DNA from 2 places in the Streptomyces sp. NPDC028305 genome. Region 1 is predicted to be linked to the other one. Evidence: riboswitches for the same ligand, from Rfam matches in the RefSeq annotation. Region 1 holds a riboswitch; the other holds the start of a gene.
What was found. A riboswitch is a leader RNA that binds a small molecule or an ion and turns the genes downstream of it on or off. The one in region 1 is predicted to bind S-adenosylmethionine.
Positions count from the first base shown of each region.

Region 1 (6,374 bases):
TGAAGGTGCCACGGATCTTGTTGACGACCAGGGTCGCCAGGGCCTCGCCCTCGATGTCCTCGGCGATGATCAGCAGCGGCTTGCCCGACTGCATGACCTTCTCCAGCAACGGGAGGAGGTCCTTCACGCTGGTGATCTTCGAGTTGACGATCAGGATGTACGGGTCGTCGAGCGACGCCTCCATACGCTCCATGTCGGTGGCGAAGTACGGGGAGATGTAGCCCTTGTCGAAGCGCATGCCCTCGGTGAGCTCAAGCTCGAGCCCGAAGGTCTGCGACTCCTCGACGGTGATGACGCCTTCCTTGCCGACCTTGTCCATCGCCTCGGCGATGAGCTCGCCGATCTGGGTGTCGGCGGCGGAGATGGAGGCGGTGGAGGCGATCTGCTCCTTGGTCTCCACGTCCTTGGCCTGCTCGAGCAGCTGGGCGGAGACGGCCTCGACGGCCTTCTCGATGCCGCGCTTGAGGGCCATCGGGTTGGCGCCCGCGGCGACGTTCCGCAGGCCCTCCTTGACCAGCGCCTGGGCGAGGACGGTCGCGGTCGTCGTGCCGTCACCGGCGACGTCGTCCGTCTTCTTCGCGACCTCCTTGACCAGCTCGGCGCCGATCTTCTCGTACGGGTCCTCGAGTTCGATCTCCTTGGCGATGGAAACACCATCGTTGGTGATCGTGGGGGCGCCCCACTTCTTCTCGAGGACGACGTTGCGACCCTTGGGGCCGAGGGTGACCTTGACGGCGTCGGCGAGCTGGTTCATCCCGCGCTCGAGGCCGCGCCGCGCCTCCTCGTTGAACGCGATGATCTTGGCCATGTGAAGTGGTCCTCCCAAGACGGGGTGGATTGCTCCGGACCGCGCCTGGCGCCCGCGACGGACGGCCTGTCTGCCCCGCGGTTCCTTGCCCCGCGTGGCCTGACGGACCTCACCGACCCGATCCTTCTGTCACTCTCACCTTCAGAGTGCTAACGCCAATGATTAGCACTCGACCCCTGAGAGTGCAAGCGTGAGTGGGGTGACAGCTTGGGACAAGGCGGTCGTGAGCGGCCATCGGCGCACAGGTCAACACCCATGTGAACACGCATGTCAAAGGGCCCGTGCCCCTAGGGGGTACGAGCCCTTTGAACGGTCCAGTCAGTGCCTCGCGTCGGCGCTTCAGCCAACAGCCACGCGGACCATGTCCGCCTGCGGCCCCTTCTGGCCCTGCGAGATCTCGAACTCGACCCGCTGGCCTTCTTCGAGGGTGCGGTAACCGTCCATCTGGATCGCGCTGTAGTGGACGAACACGTCCGCACCACCGTCGACCGCGATGAAGCCGTACCCCTTCTCCGCGTTGAACCACTTGACGGTGCCCTGAGCCATTCCTAACTCCCCTATTGCTGGCCCCTGCGCAGGACCGCACTCCGCGGACCCGGGTCAGACCTCACCCCCCGGTCGTGGGGGGTGTGCGCCGGAACGCGTCGACCGCCGCTGAATGTATCTGTCCCACTGCCCTGTGCAACAGGTCAATCGGACGAGAATTCTGGCGACGGTCGATCGGTAATAAGTGGAGAATTCCCGTGAATTCCGGGCAAGTCGGGCCAGGCATAAGGGAATCAACCCGACAATTCACGCGCACACTTTACGCACAAGTTGACGAGTTCTCATATGCGGCCGCCCATGAGGCCAACAGAAGGGGAACGGCTCAACTGTAGCGCGATTCAACACACGGAATCGCCCGGTCCGTTTCTATCAGGACCGGGCGATTCCGTTTACCTCGGGGGTACGGCCGGCTCACATCGGCCCGCGGCGGGGCCACAACCGGCCTGTGGCGGGGGAGCGACCGGCTCAGCAGCCGCCCGCGACCGCCGGAATGATCGAGACACCGGCGCCGTCCGGAGTCGCGGTCTCCAGGCCCTCGGAGAAGCGAACGTCGTCGTCATTGACGTAGACATTGACGAAACGGCGCAGCTTGCCGGTGTCGTCCAGGACGCGGGCCGCAATGCCCTGGTGATTCCGGTCCAGGTCCGCGAGGACCTCGGAGAGGGTCGCGCCCTCGGCACTGACCTCGGCCTGCCCGCCGGTGTAGGTGCGCAGGATGGTGGGGATCCGGACATTGACGCTCATGAGGGTTTCACCTTCCAAGGGAACTGCTGCGGGGGGCGAGGGCGAATTCGAGGGGCGAATTCAAGCCAGCTGGTTTGAGCGGGCCCGATTCAGGCCAGACCAGCTTCGCGGAACGCGTCGAGGCTGGGGCGGATCACCGCCGTGGGTCCACTCGTCGGGGCGACCGCGTCGAGCGTCTTGAGGCCGTCGCCGGTGTTGAGCACGACGGTGGTGAGGGTGGGGTCCAGCACCCCGTTCTCGAGCAGCTTCCTCGTCACGCCCAGGGTCACCCCGCCGGCGGTCTCCGCGAAGATCCCCTCCGTACGGGCCAGCAGCTTGATCGCGTCCACGATCTGCTCGTCGTTCACGTCCTCCACCGCCCCGCCCGTGCGGCGCGCGATGTCCAGTACATACGGCCCGTCCGCCGGGTTGCCGATGGCCAGCGACTTGGCGATGGTGTTCGGCTTCTGCGGCCGCACCACGTCCTGGCCCGCCTTGAAGGCGGTGGAGACCGGGGAGCAGCCCTCGGCCTGGGCGCCGAAGATCTTGTACGGCTTGTCCTCGACCAGGCCGAGCTCGATGAGCTCCTTCAGCCCCTTGTCGATCTTCGTCAGCTGCGAGCCCGAGGCGATCGGGATGACGAGCTGGTCCGGCAGCCGCCAGCCGAGCTGTTCGCAGATCTCGTACGCGAGGGTCTTGGACCCCTCCGCGTAGTACGGGCGGAGGTTGACGTTGACAAAGCCCCAGCCCTCGCCCGCCGGGTCGCCGATCAGCTCGCTGCAGAAGCGGTTGACGTCGTCGTAGGTGCCCTCGATGGCGACCAGGTCACCGCCGTAGATCGCGGCCATGACGACCTTGCCCTGCTCCAGGTCGTGCGGGATGAAGGTGCAGGAGCGCAGGCCCGCGCGGGCGGCCGCGGCGCCGACCGCGCCCGCGAGGTTGCCGGTGGAGGAGCAGGAGAGGGTGGTGAAGCCGAAGGCGCGGGCGGCCTCGACGGCCTGGGCGACGACGCGGTCCTTGAAGGAGTGCGTCGGGTTCCCGGAGTCGTCCTTGATGTGCAGCTCGCCGGTCACGCCCAGCTCGCGGGCGAGGTTGTCGGCCTTCACCAGCTTGGTGAACCCGGGGTTGATGTTGGGCTTGTCGGCCACGTCCGCCGGGACGGGCAGCAGCGGGGCGTAGCGCCAGATGTTGTTCGGGCCCGCCTCGATCCGCCGGCGCAGCCCCTCCGGGTCGCCGGTCGGCAGGTCGTACGCGACCTCGAGCGGCCCGAAACACTCCACACAGGCGAAAATGGGGCCGAGGGGGAAACGCTCACCGCACTCGCGACAGGACAGTGCGACGGCGGGACCGAGCGAGACGGAAGAGGTGGTGGAGCTTTCGACAGCTTGCACAGCCATGGGAGGCGAGGCCCTTTCTCCTCATCTTCCTCACGGCGCATCTCGCCGCGAGCCGGAATTGGCACCTTCCCGAGCCGGGGCCCCGCTTCGCGTAGAACGCAGGACCGGCTGGAGGGTTGCCGGGGCTTCAACGGGCCGTTCCCTCTGCCCCTCTGGATGAGCGGTATGACGCCGGGCACAGCGCGGCGTTTTTGTCGCACGCGGACCCCCGACATACGACGGTCACGTGCGTTGTTCAAGACTGTAACCGAAGGCCTGGATGGTTGAGATAGTCGTCCGAGGCGCGAGATGGGTCACAGCTGACGCGCGCCAGGCACAACAGGGAGGCATGGCCGTGCTGGAAGAGGTGGAACGCTGGCTGAAGGAGCGGTCCTGGTCCGCCGGCGACCGTCCGCTCGACCGCCTGCTGGCCGCCAAGCGCGCCACGGGCAGGACCGTGAGCGTCGTCCTGCCCGCCCTCAACGAGGAGGCGACGGTCGGCGAGATCGCCGCGGCCATCCGCCGCGAGCTGATGGGCGAGGCCGCCCCGCTGGTCGACGAGCTGGTGGTGATGGACTCCGGGTCCACCGACCGCACCGCCGAGGTCGCCGCGGCGGCCGGTGCGAGGGTGGTGCACCGCGACGCCGTGCTGCCCGAGCTGCCCACGCTGCCCGGCAAGGGCGAGGTGCTGTGGCGCTCGCTGCTGGCGACCAGCGGCGACATCATCTGCTTCATAGACGCCGACCTGCGGGAATTCGACGCGCGCTTCGTCTCCGGGATCGTCGGCCCGCTGCTGACCGACCCGGACGTACACCTGGTCAAGGGGATGTACGACCGGCCGCTCGGCAACGCCTCCGGCCAGGGCGGGCGGGTCACCGAGCTGGTCGCCCGGCCGCTGCTCAATCTGCACTGGCCGCAGCTGGCCGGTTTCGTACAGCCGCTCGGCGGCGAGTACGCGGCGCGCCGCTCGCTGCTGGAGCGGCTGCCCTTCCCCGTCGGATACGGGGTGGAGCTGGCCATTCTCATCGACTCGCTGCACACGGTCGGACTCGGCGCGCTCGCCCAGGTCGACCTCGGCGTGCGCAAACACCGCCACCAGGACCCGCAGGCGCTCGGCCGGATGGCGGCCACGATCTACCGCACGGCCCAGCTGCGGCTGGCGCGCGGGCATCTGGTGCGGCCGCGGCTGACCCAGTTCGACCGGGACGAGGGCGGTTTTGTGGCGCGGACGAGCGCCGTGGACACGGAGGAGCGGCCGCCGATGATCGAGATCCCGGAGTACGCGGAGCGGCGGGCGGCGTGAGGGGGAAGAAACCGCACGCACGTTTGCGCGACGCGTGGGATGGCTAGGTACGCGACATGGCCTCTGAGCACACTGCTGCACAGGTCCTCGTCGCGTCCAACCGCGGCCCGGTCTCGTACGCCCTGCGGGAGGACGGGTCGCTTGCCCCCAAGCGCGGCGGCGGCGGGCTGGTCTCCGGCCTCAGCGCCATAGGGCCGGACGCCGGCGCGGTGTGGGTCTGCGCGGCGCTGGGCGACGGCGACCGCGAGGCGGCCCGGCGGGCCGGGCCCGGCCATCTGGACCCGGGCGACACCGGCGGACAGCTGGTGCGGATGCTCGACATCGCGCCGGAGATCTTCGACGCCGCGTACAACGGCATCGCGAACTCGGTGCTGTGGTTCGTCCACCACCTGCTCTACCAGACGCCGCTGGAGCCGGTCTTCGGCGCGGAGTTCCGCGCCCAGTGGGACGCCTACCGGACGTACAACGCGGCCTTCGCGGACGCCCTCGCCCAGGAGGCCGCCGACGGCGCCGCCGTGCTGATCCAGGACTACCACCTGGCGCTGGTGCCAGGACTGCTCCGCGAGCGCCGGCCGGACCTGCGGATCGGCCATTTCTCGCACACCCCCTGGGCGCCCCCGGACTACTACCGGCTGCTGCCGGACGACGTGGCGGCGGACGTGCTGCGCGGCATCCTGGGCGGCGACCGCGCCGCGTTCCTCACCGAGCGCTGGGCCCTGGCCTTCGCCGACTGCGCCGCGGCCGTGCTCGGCGCGGAGGTGGTGCGGGACGGCCCGCGGCTGTCCGTGCGCCTCGAGGGGCGCGAGACCCGGCTGGGCGTGCACGGCCTCGGCGCGGACGCGGATTTCCTGCGGAAGCGGTCCCGGGCCGCGGACGTCGACGAGCGGCTGACGGCCCTGCGCGCGCAGATCGGCCCCGGGCGCAAGACCGTCGTCCGGGTGGACCGCACCGAGCTGTCCAAGAACATCGTCCGCGGGCTGCTGGCCTACCGGCGGCTGCTGGAGACCCGCCCCGAGTGGCGGGAGCGCGTGGTGCACGTGGCCTTCGCCTACCCCTCCCGCCAGGACCTGGCCGTCTACCGCGACTACACGGACGAGGTGCGGCGGGTCGCCGACGCGATCAACGCCGACTACGGCACGGAAGGCTGGCAGCCGGTCGCCCTCCATGTGAAGGACGACTTCGCGCGGTCGCTCGCGGCCTACCGGCTGGCGGACGTGGCCCTGGTCAACCCGATCCGGGACGGGATGAACCTGGTCGCCAAGGAGGTGCCGGTGGTCTCCGAGCAGGGGTGCGCGCTGGTGCTCTCGCGGGAGGCCGGGGCGTACGCGGAGCTGGGCGCCGACGCGCTGGTGGTGAACCCGTACGACATCGAGGCGACGGCGCGGGCGCTGCACGAGGCGCTGTCGATTGGGGACGGCGAGCGGGCGGAGCGCACGAAGCGGCTGGCCGCGGCGGCGACTGCGCTGCCGCCCGCGCAGTGGTTCCTCGCGCAGCTGCGCGAGCTGACGGATGTCTGACGCCTGCGGCGGGCCTTGTCCCCTACCCGCCCCTTCCCGCAACCGGGGGCAAGCCCCCGGACCCCCGGACGCCCTTCGGGCGTGTCCTCAAGCGCCGGACG
Region 1 covers NZ_JBVHTN010000010.1:157,099-163,472, reverse strand. Annotated here, with positions in the region: gene groL (chaperonin GroEL) at 1-808, opposite strand, end outside; gene ACZ4WQ_RS38350 (cold-shock protein) at 1,148-1,354, opposite strand; gene ACZ4WQ_RS38345 (MoaD/ThiS family protein) at 1,820-2,098, opposite strand; gene thrC (threonine synthase) at 2,188-3,474, opposite strand; SAM riboswitch class I at 3,493-3,637, opposite strand; gene ACZ4WQ_RS38335 (glucosyl-3-phosphoglycerate synthase) at 3,809-4,756, shown strand; gene ACZ4WQ_RS38330 (alpha,alpha-trehalose-phosphate synthase (UDP-forming)) at 4,813-6,273, shown strand.

Region 2 (6,374 bases), on a different contig from region 1:
ACCGGGGCCAAGGTGGTCAAGCACGGCAGCCGCGCCTGGTCCTCCGCCAGCGGCTCCTCCGACGTCCTCGGCAAGCTCGGCGTCAATCTGGACCTGTCCCCGGCGCGCGTGGCCGAGGTCGCCGAGGAGGCCGGCATCACCTTCTGCTTCGCGGCGCACTTCCACCCCGCGCTGCGCCATGTCGGGACCGCGCGCAGCGACCTCGGCATCGCCACCATCTTCAACTTCCTCGGCCCGCTGACCAACCCCGCCCGGGTGCGCGCCCAGGCCACCGGGGTCGCCGACATCCGCATGGCGCCCATCCTGGCCGGGGTGCTCGCCGAGCGCGGCTCCTCCGCGCTGGTCGTCCGCGGCGACGACGGCCTGGACGAACTGACCATCACCTCCACCTCCCAGGTGTGGGTGGTCGAGGGCGGCACCGTCCGTCAGGAGACCTTCGACCCGCGCGACGTCGGCATCGAACTGGCCCCGGTGGAGTCCCTGCGCGGCGCCGACGCGTCGTACAACGCGGATGTCGCGCGGCGGCTGCTGGCGGGGGAGCGCGGCCCCGTACGGGACGCGGTGCTGCTCAACTCGGCCGCGGGGCTGGTCGCGCTGGAGGGCGGGACGGGCGGCAAGCCGCTGCCCGAGCGGATCGCGGCGGGCATGGAGAAGGCGGCGGAGTCCATCGACTCGGGCGCGGCGCGGGCGGCGCTGGAGCGGTGGGTTCTGGCCACGAACGCGTAGCGCCCTGCGGCGGGCGGTCTGGGTGCAGCCTCCGCCCGGGTCCGGCGGGGCCGCCCCCCGGCCCCGCGCCTGCGACGGGCGCTTCCCCTACCCGCCCCTTCCCGCAGCATCGAGATGCGGCTCCGCCGCGTGAGGGGGCAAGCCTCCGGACCCCCGGACGCCCTTCGGGCGTGTCCTCAATCGCCGGACGGGCTGACAGCCCGTCCGGCGATTGAGGACCGGGGTCCGGGGCGGAGCCCCGGTTCGGGAAGGGGCGGGGCGGGGACAAGGCACGCCGCAGGCGGAGTTGTCCGTATCGCGGACAGGGGGTTCGGGCTTCGGGCGGGCGTGGCATACTCCTGCGCAGGTCACGAGCGACAGCGACTTCGGCCCCGGCCCGCTGTCCGGCAACCCTCCGTCCGTGGCGGGGTGCCCCGGGTGATGACCAGGCCGCAGGCAGCGAGGTCTGCGGCAAGCGCGGACCCCTCGCGAAAACCAGGGGTCCTGGTCGTCGAGGGAGTTCTTCCGTGATGCAGCGAATGCGCTAGGGCCGACGGCCCCTTCTTCCCCTCAACCGGCGCGGTGCCGACTTCGCCCGCGCGTTGAGCTTCTTTCCGCGTGCCCGACGGCGGGCTGCCGCACGCACGCGTGACGCATTCAACTCTTCGCCCTCCCGGGAGACTTCGCCATGTCCGCGACCGCTGCTGCTGCCGCCACCGCCACCCACACCCCGCTGCCCGTCCTCGGCCGGGACGTCCTGGTCCCGCTCGTCACGGGCGGCGAGGTCGACTACGCCGCACTCGACTACGCCGCCAGCGCCCCCGCCCTCCAGCGGGTCTGGGACGACATCGCGGCCTACGCCCCGTACTACGGCAGCGTGCACCGCGGCGCCGGCTATCTCTCGCAGCTGTCCACCGATCTGTTCGAGAACAGCCGCAAGGAGGTGGCCGCCTTCCTCGGCTGCCGCCCCGACGACCAGGTGGTCTTCACCCGCGCCACCACCGACTCGCTCAACCTGCTCGCCGCCGCGCTGCCGCAGGGCACCCGGGTGTTCGTGTTCGAGACCGAGCACCACGCCTCGCTGCTGCCGTGGCAGCAGCGGGAGGGCATCGAGGTCGGCTATCTGAGCGCGCCGCGCTCCCCGCGGCAGGCCGTGGAGACGCTGGAGCGGGCGCTGGCCGCGTGGCGAGCGGACGACCAGGAGGCTGACACGGGCGCGGGCGCGGGCGCGGCGCTGGTGTGTGTGACCGGTGCGTCGAATGTGACTGGTGAGCTGTGGCCGGTGCGGGAGCTGGCGGAGGTGGCCCATGCGCATGGCGCCCGTATCGTGCTGGACGCGGCCCAGCTGGCCCCGCACCACCCCGTGGACATCGCCGCCCTGGACGTCGACTGGGTCGCGTTCTCCGGGCACAAGCTGTACGCGCCGTTCGGGGCGGGCGTGCTGGCGGGGCGCGCGGACTGGCTGCGCGCGGCCCGGCCGTATCTCGCGGGCGGCGGGGCCAGCCGCAAGGTGGCCCTCAGCGTCCGAGAGGGAGTCGGCGAGGTGGAGGTGGAGTGGCACACCACCGAGGCCCGGCACGAGGCCGGCTCGCCGAACGTCATCGGGGCGTACGCGATCGCGTCGGCCTGCAAGGCGCTGACCGAGGCCGGGTTCGAGTCCCTGGTGGCCCGGGAGCGGCGGCTGATCGCCAAGGTCCGTGAGGGGCTGGCCGAGGTGGACGAGGTGAGGGTGCTGTCGCTGTTCGGCGACGACGCCCCCCGGGTGGGGGTCATCTCCTTCGTGGTGGAGGGCTGGAACAGCTCGCACTTCGCGGCCGCCCTCTCCGCGGAGTACGGCATCGGCGTGCGCGACGGCCTGTTCTGCGCGCATCCGCTGGTGCGCACCCTGCTGGGCGGCGAGCCCGGGGAGGCGGGCGAGTGCGGGGCCCCGGAGACCGCGCCGGGGGAGCGGTCGCTGAACGCGATCCGGGTCAGCTTCGGCGCGGGCACCCCCGACGAGCACGTCGAGCGGTTCGTGGGCGCGGTGAAGGAGCTGGTCCGGGACGGCGCGAAGTGGAGCTACCGCACCGAGGACGGGCGCTGCGTCCCGGACCGCGGCTGAACCGCGAAGGGGCGCGAACTCAGCCGTCGAGGCCGATCGCGAAGGCCGCCTCGAGGTCGTGCTGGGAGTAGGTGCGGAAGGCGATGTGGGTCTCGGTGGAGGCCACGCCGGGCACCTTGCTGATCCGGCCCGGGATGACGTCCGCGAGGTCGTCGTGCCGGGCCACCCGCACCATCGCGATCAGGTTGTGCGCCCCGGTGACCGAGTAGACCTCGCTCACGCCGTCGATCGCGGCGATCCTCTCGGCGATCTCGGGGATCTGGTCCACGTCGGTCTTGATGAGCACGATCGAAGTGATCACGGCTGGCTTTCTCCCTCGCTGGTGACTGCCCCGCTCACTCTAAGACTTGATCCGTAACTCACCAAAGGGTGAGCTGTGGACTGCGGCCGGGGCGGGGACCAGGCTTTCCGGCGTGGTCACGCGGGCGTGACTCATCCGGGGTCGCTCGGTTCCGCCGTCCGGCGGTTCGGGGAGCAGAGGTTTCACGGTGTTGCCGTGGGACTGCCACGCGACCCGACCGCCGGGGCGGTTTCGGGCTCGGTGTGGTTGACTCCCGCAGCGCTTCTTCCAGCGCTTGTGAACATGTGATCTGTGCGTGCCGGGACGCGGCGGTGTCCAGGTACGCGGTCTTGGGGTCGTCCACATCTGCGAAGCGGACGAACGGGGCCAGGCGGCGGATACGAGGTCACGCTTGCCGACCAGGCCGCACGCGCCGCACTTGTGTGCGCGGTCGCGGAGGGTCTTGTTGACGCGCTCGCCGCACAGGCAATGCTGGGACAGGGCTGTTGACCAGGTGGAGGCCCGGACGAGCCTGCCCCCGGCCGCGTCGCACTCCACCGCGAGGGCGGAGATCAGCATGCCCGGCGTGGTCTGCGACAGGCGCTTGCCCCACAGCCGGTACCACATGTGGATGTCGCAGTCCTCGACCACGAGCACAGGGCCATGGGCGGCGATGATCTCCCGCGCCACGGTGCGGGCGCGATCGCGCCGGTGCTCGGCCAGCGAGGCGGCATACTCGGCCTGGCGGGCGCGCTGCTCCCGGTAGTGGGCGGACAGCCGGTCACGCCGGAACGCCTGCTGGGGAAGCCCATCGGCGCGGGCGGTGCGGTCACCACCGGGCACGGTCACCATCTTGGGCTTCAGCCCGTTCTCGGCTCGGCGGGCGGCGCGGGCCGCCTGCTTCTTCGACAGCCCGTACTGCGCGGCGTTCGTTGCCCTGCGTGAGCGCTCCAACGCCCTGCCACGGCCCCGCTGCTTCTTCGCTTGCTTCTCCGACAGGGGCCGTGCGAAGCCATGGGGGAGCCGCCCATCGGCGCGCGACGCTGCGGGTCCTATTGCCGGGCGGTCTTGGTCGCCCGTCCGAAGCGGACCCACGCGTAGAGGAACCCGAGGCTGAACCCCACGAGGTGGGCGAGGTAGGCGACCCCGGGGCGGTCGTCGGCCCCGCGGGCGGCCAGCCACTGGAGCGCGACCCAGAAGATCAGCACTACCCAGGCGGGGAAGCGCAGCGGCAGGAAGAACAGAAACGGGAAGAGGCTGGTCACCCGGGCCCGGGGGAAGAGCCACAGAAAGGCGCCGAGGACTCCGGAGATCGCCCCGGAGGCGCCGACCAGGGTCTGGGTGGAGCCCGCGTGCGCCGCGGCGTAGCCGAGCAGCGCCAGATAGCCGGTGGCGAGGTAGAAGAGCACGAACTGGATCCGTCCCATGCGTTCCTCGGCCATCGCCCCGAAGACGTACAGAAACAGCATGTTGCCCAGCAGATGCAGCCAGTTGCCGTGGACGAACAGCGCCGTCAGCGGGGTCAGTGGCTCGGCGGGCGCGCCGCTCCACAGGGCGCTGGGCACCACCCCCCAGCGCTCGAAATGGCCGGTCTGGGCCCGCAGCAGCTCGCTCCCGGTGCCATAGCCGGGGTTGAGTCCGGAGGCCGGGCCCACGGCGAAGATCAGGCAGCAGGCGGCGATGAGGGCGTACGTCATCAGGGGGCGGCCTGCCCCGCCGCCGGACCCCTCCGACGTCTCGATCATGGGCAGATCATCGCGTATCGGGCGCAACCTGCCCAGAGTGCCTCGCCGCCGTCCGGGCCGGACCGGGAGCGCACCTGGCCTCGGCGCGGGGCAGGGCTCAGGCCGTAGGGTTACTCCACGCCGAAGTGCGAGAGTGGAATCAAGACGAGGACGGACGAGGACCCCATGGCCGTGCCCCTGCCGACAGCCGAGACCCGCTGGCGCTGCACCCTGTGCGGCAATCTGACGCGGTTCGATGTGACGCGTTCGACCAAGGTCGTCGAGTACGTCCATCTCGACCTGGGCGGGGAGCCCAAGGTCGAGGAGCGCGAGGTGGTCAATGAGACCATTGAGTCGGTGCGCTGCCGCTGGTGCAACGCGGTCGATCAGATCGAGCTGGTCGATCGTCCGGGCGCGAGCGCGGGCGCCTGAGAAGCGCGGGCGCCTGAGAACGGAGCGGTGACAGGTGGTGGAGCGGACAGGCGACCCCGGTTCGGCCGGTGACGCCGAGGGCGTCGCCGAGGCGCTCGACCGCCCCCTGCCGGAGGGGGTCAGGCGCCGGGTCGTGGCCCTGGTCGCGGACGCGTTCGGCGGTCTGACGGTCACCGAGCTCCCGGCCCAGCTGCGGCAGTACGCCCGCTTCACCCCGACCCGCCGGGCGAAGTTCGCGGGCAACGCCATGGCCGCCACCGTGGAGTCCGACCCGGTCTTCCGGCAGCGGATCGCGGGGCGGCTGCGGGAGACCCAGGCGGAGCTGGCCGAGGCCATCGAGGGCGGCTCGCCGCCCGCCGCCGCCGATCCGGTGGACGTCGCGGCGATCGCCTATGTGCTGCGGCCGGTCGGCTGGGTCAAGCTGGTCGAGGCCGCGGGCGAGGAGGCGCAGCGGGTCTCCGCCGAGCGGGCCGCCGAGGAGGCGGAGCGCGAACTGCGGCGGCTGCGCGAGGAGCTCGTCGAGGCCCGGGCCGCGGCGCGCACCGAGACCGAGCGGACCCGCACCGAGCTGGAGGCGGTCCGCAAGGAATCGGACACCTTGCACCGTAAGCTGCGCAGCGCGCTCAGCGACGTCAAGCGCGGCGAGGCGGCGCTGCGCAAGGCCGTGGCGGAGCTGGACTCCGTGCGCTCGGCGGCCGCGGTGCGGCAGGCCACGGCGGAGGGTGAGGCGCGGCGGCTGCGGGCCCGGCTCGCGGAGACGGAGTCGGCGCTGGAGGCCAGCCGGCGGGCGGCCCGCGAGGGGCGCAGCGTCGAGGACATGCGGGTGCGGCTGCTGCTGGACACGGTGCTGGACGCGGCGCAGGGACTGCGGCGCGAACTGGCGCTGCCGCCCGCGTCGATGCGCCCGGCGGACGCGGTGGACGCGGTGGAGCCGGGCAAGATGACGCCGAAGGACATAGCGACCAGGGCGCTCTCGGAGATGGACCCCGCGCTGCTGGACCAGCTGCTCGCGCTGCCCCAGGCCCACTTGGTGGTGGACGGCTACAACGTCACCAAGACCGGCTATCCGACGATGCCGCTGGACAAGCAGCGGCTGCGGCTGCTGGGCGGGCTCGCGGGGCTGGCGGCCCAG
Region 2 covers NZ_JBVHTN010000001.1:429,036-435,409, reverse strand. Annotated here, with positions in the region: gene trpD (anthranilate phosphoribosyltransferase) at 1-726, shown strand, start outside; SAM riboswitch class IV at 1,072-1,189, shown strand; gene ACZ4WQ_RS01985 (aminotransferase class V-fold PLP-dependent enzyme) at 1,394-2,806, shown strand; gene ACZ4WQ_RS01980 (Lrp/AsnC family transcriptional regulator) at 2,826-3,107, opposite strand; gene ACZ4WQ_RS01975 (zinc ribbon domain-containing protein) at 3,147-4,040, opposite strand; gene ACZ4WQ_RS01970 (rhomboid family intramembrane serine protease) at 4,139-4,831, opposite strand; gene ACZ4WQ_RS01965 (hypothetical protein) at 4,997-5,242, shown strand; gene ACZ4WQ_RS01960 (NYN domain-containing protein) at 5,277-6,374, shown strand, end outside.
Region 2: linked by a shared signal. The riboswitch ahead of ACZ4WQ_RS01985 (aminotransferase class V-fold PLP-dependent enzyme) and the one ahead of thrC (threonine synthase) in region 1 are both predicted to bind S-adenosylmethionine.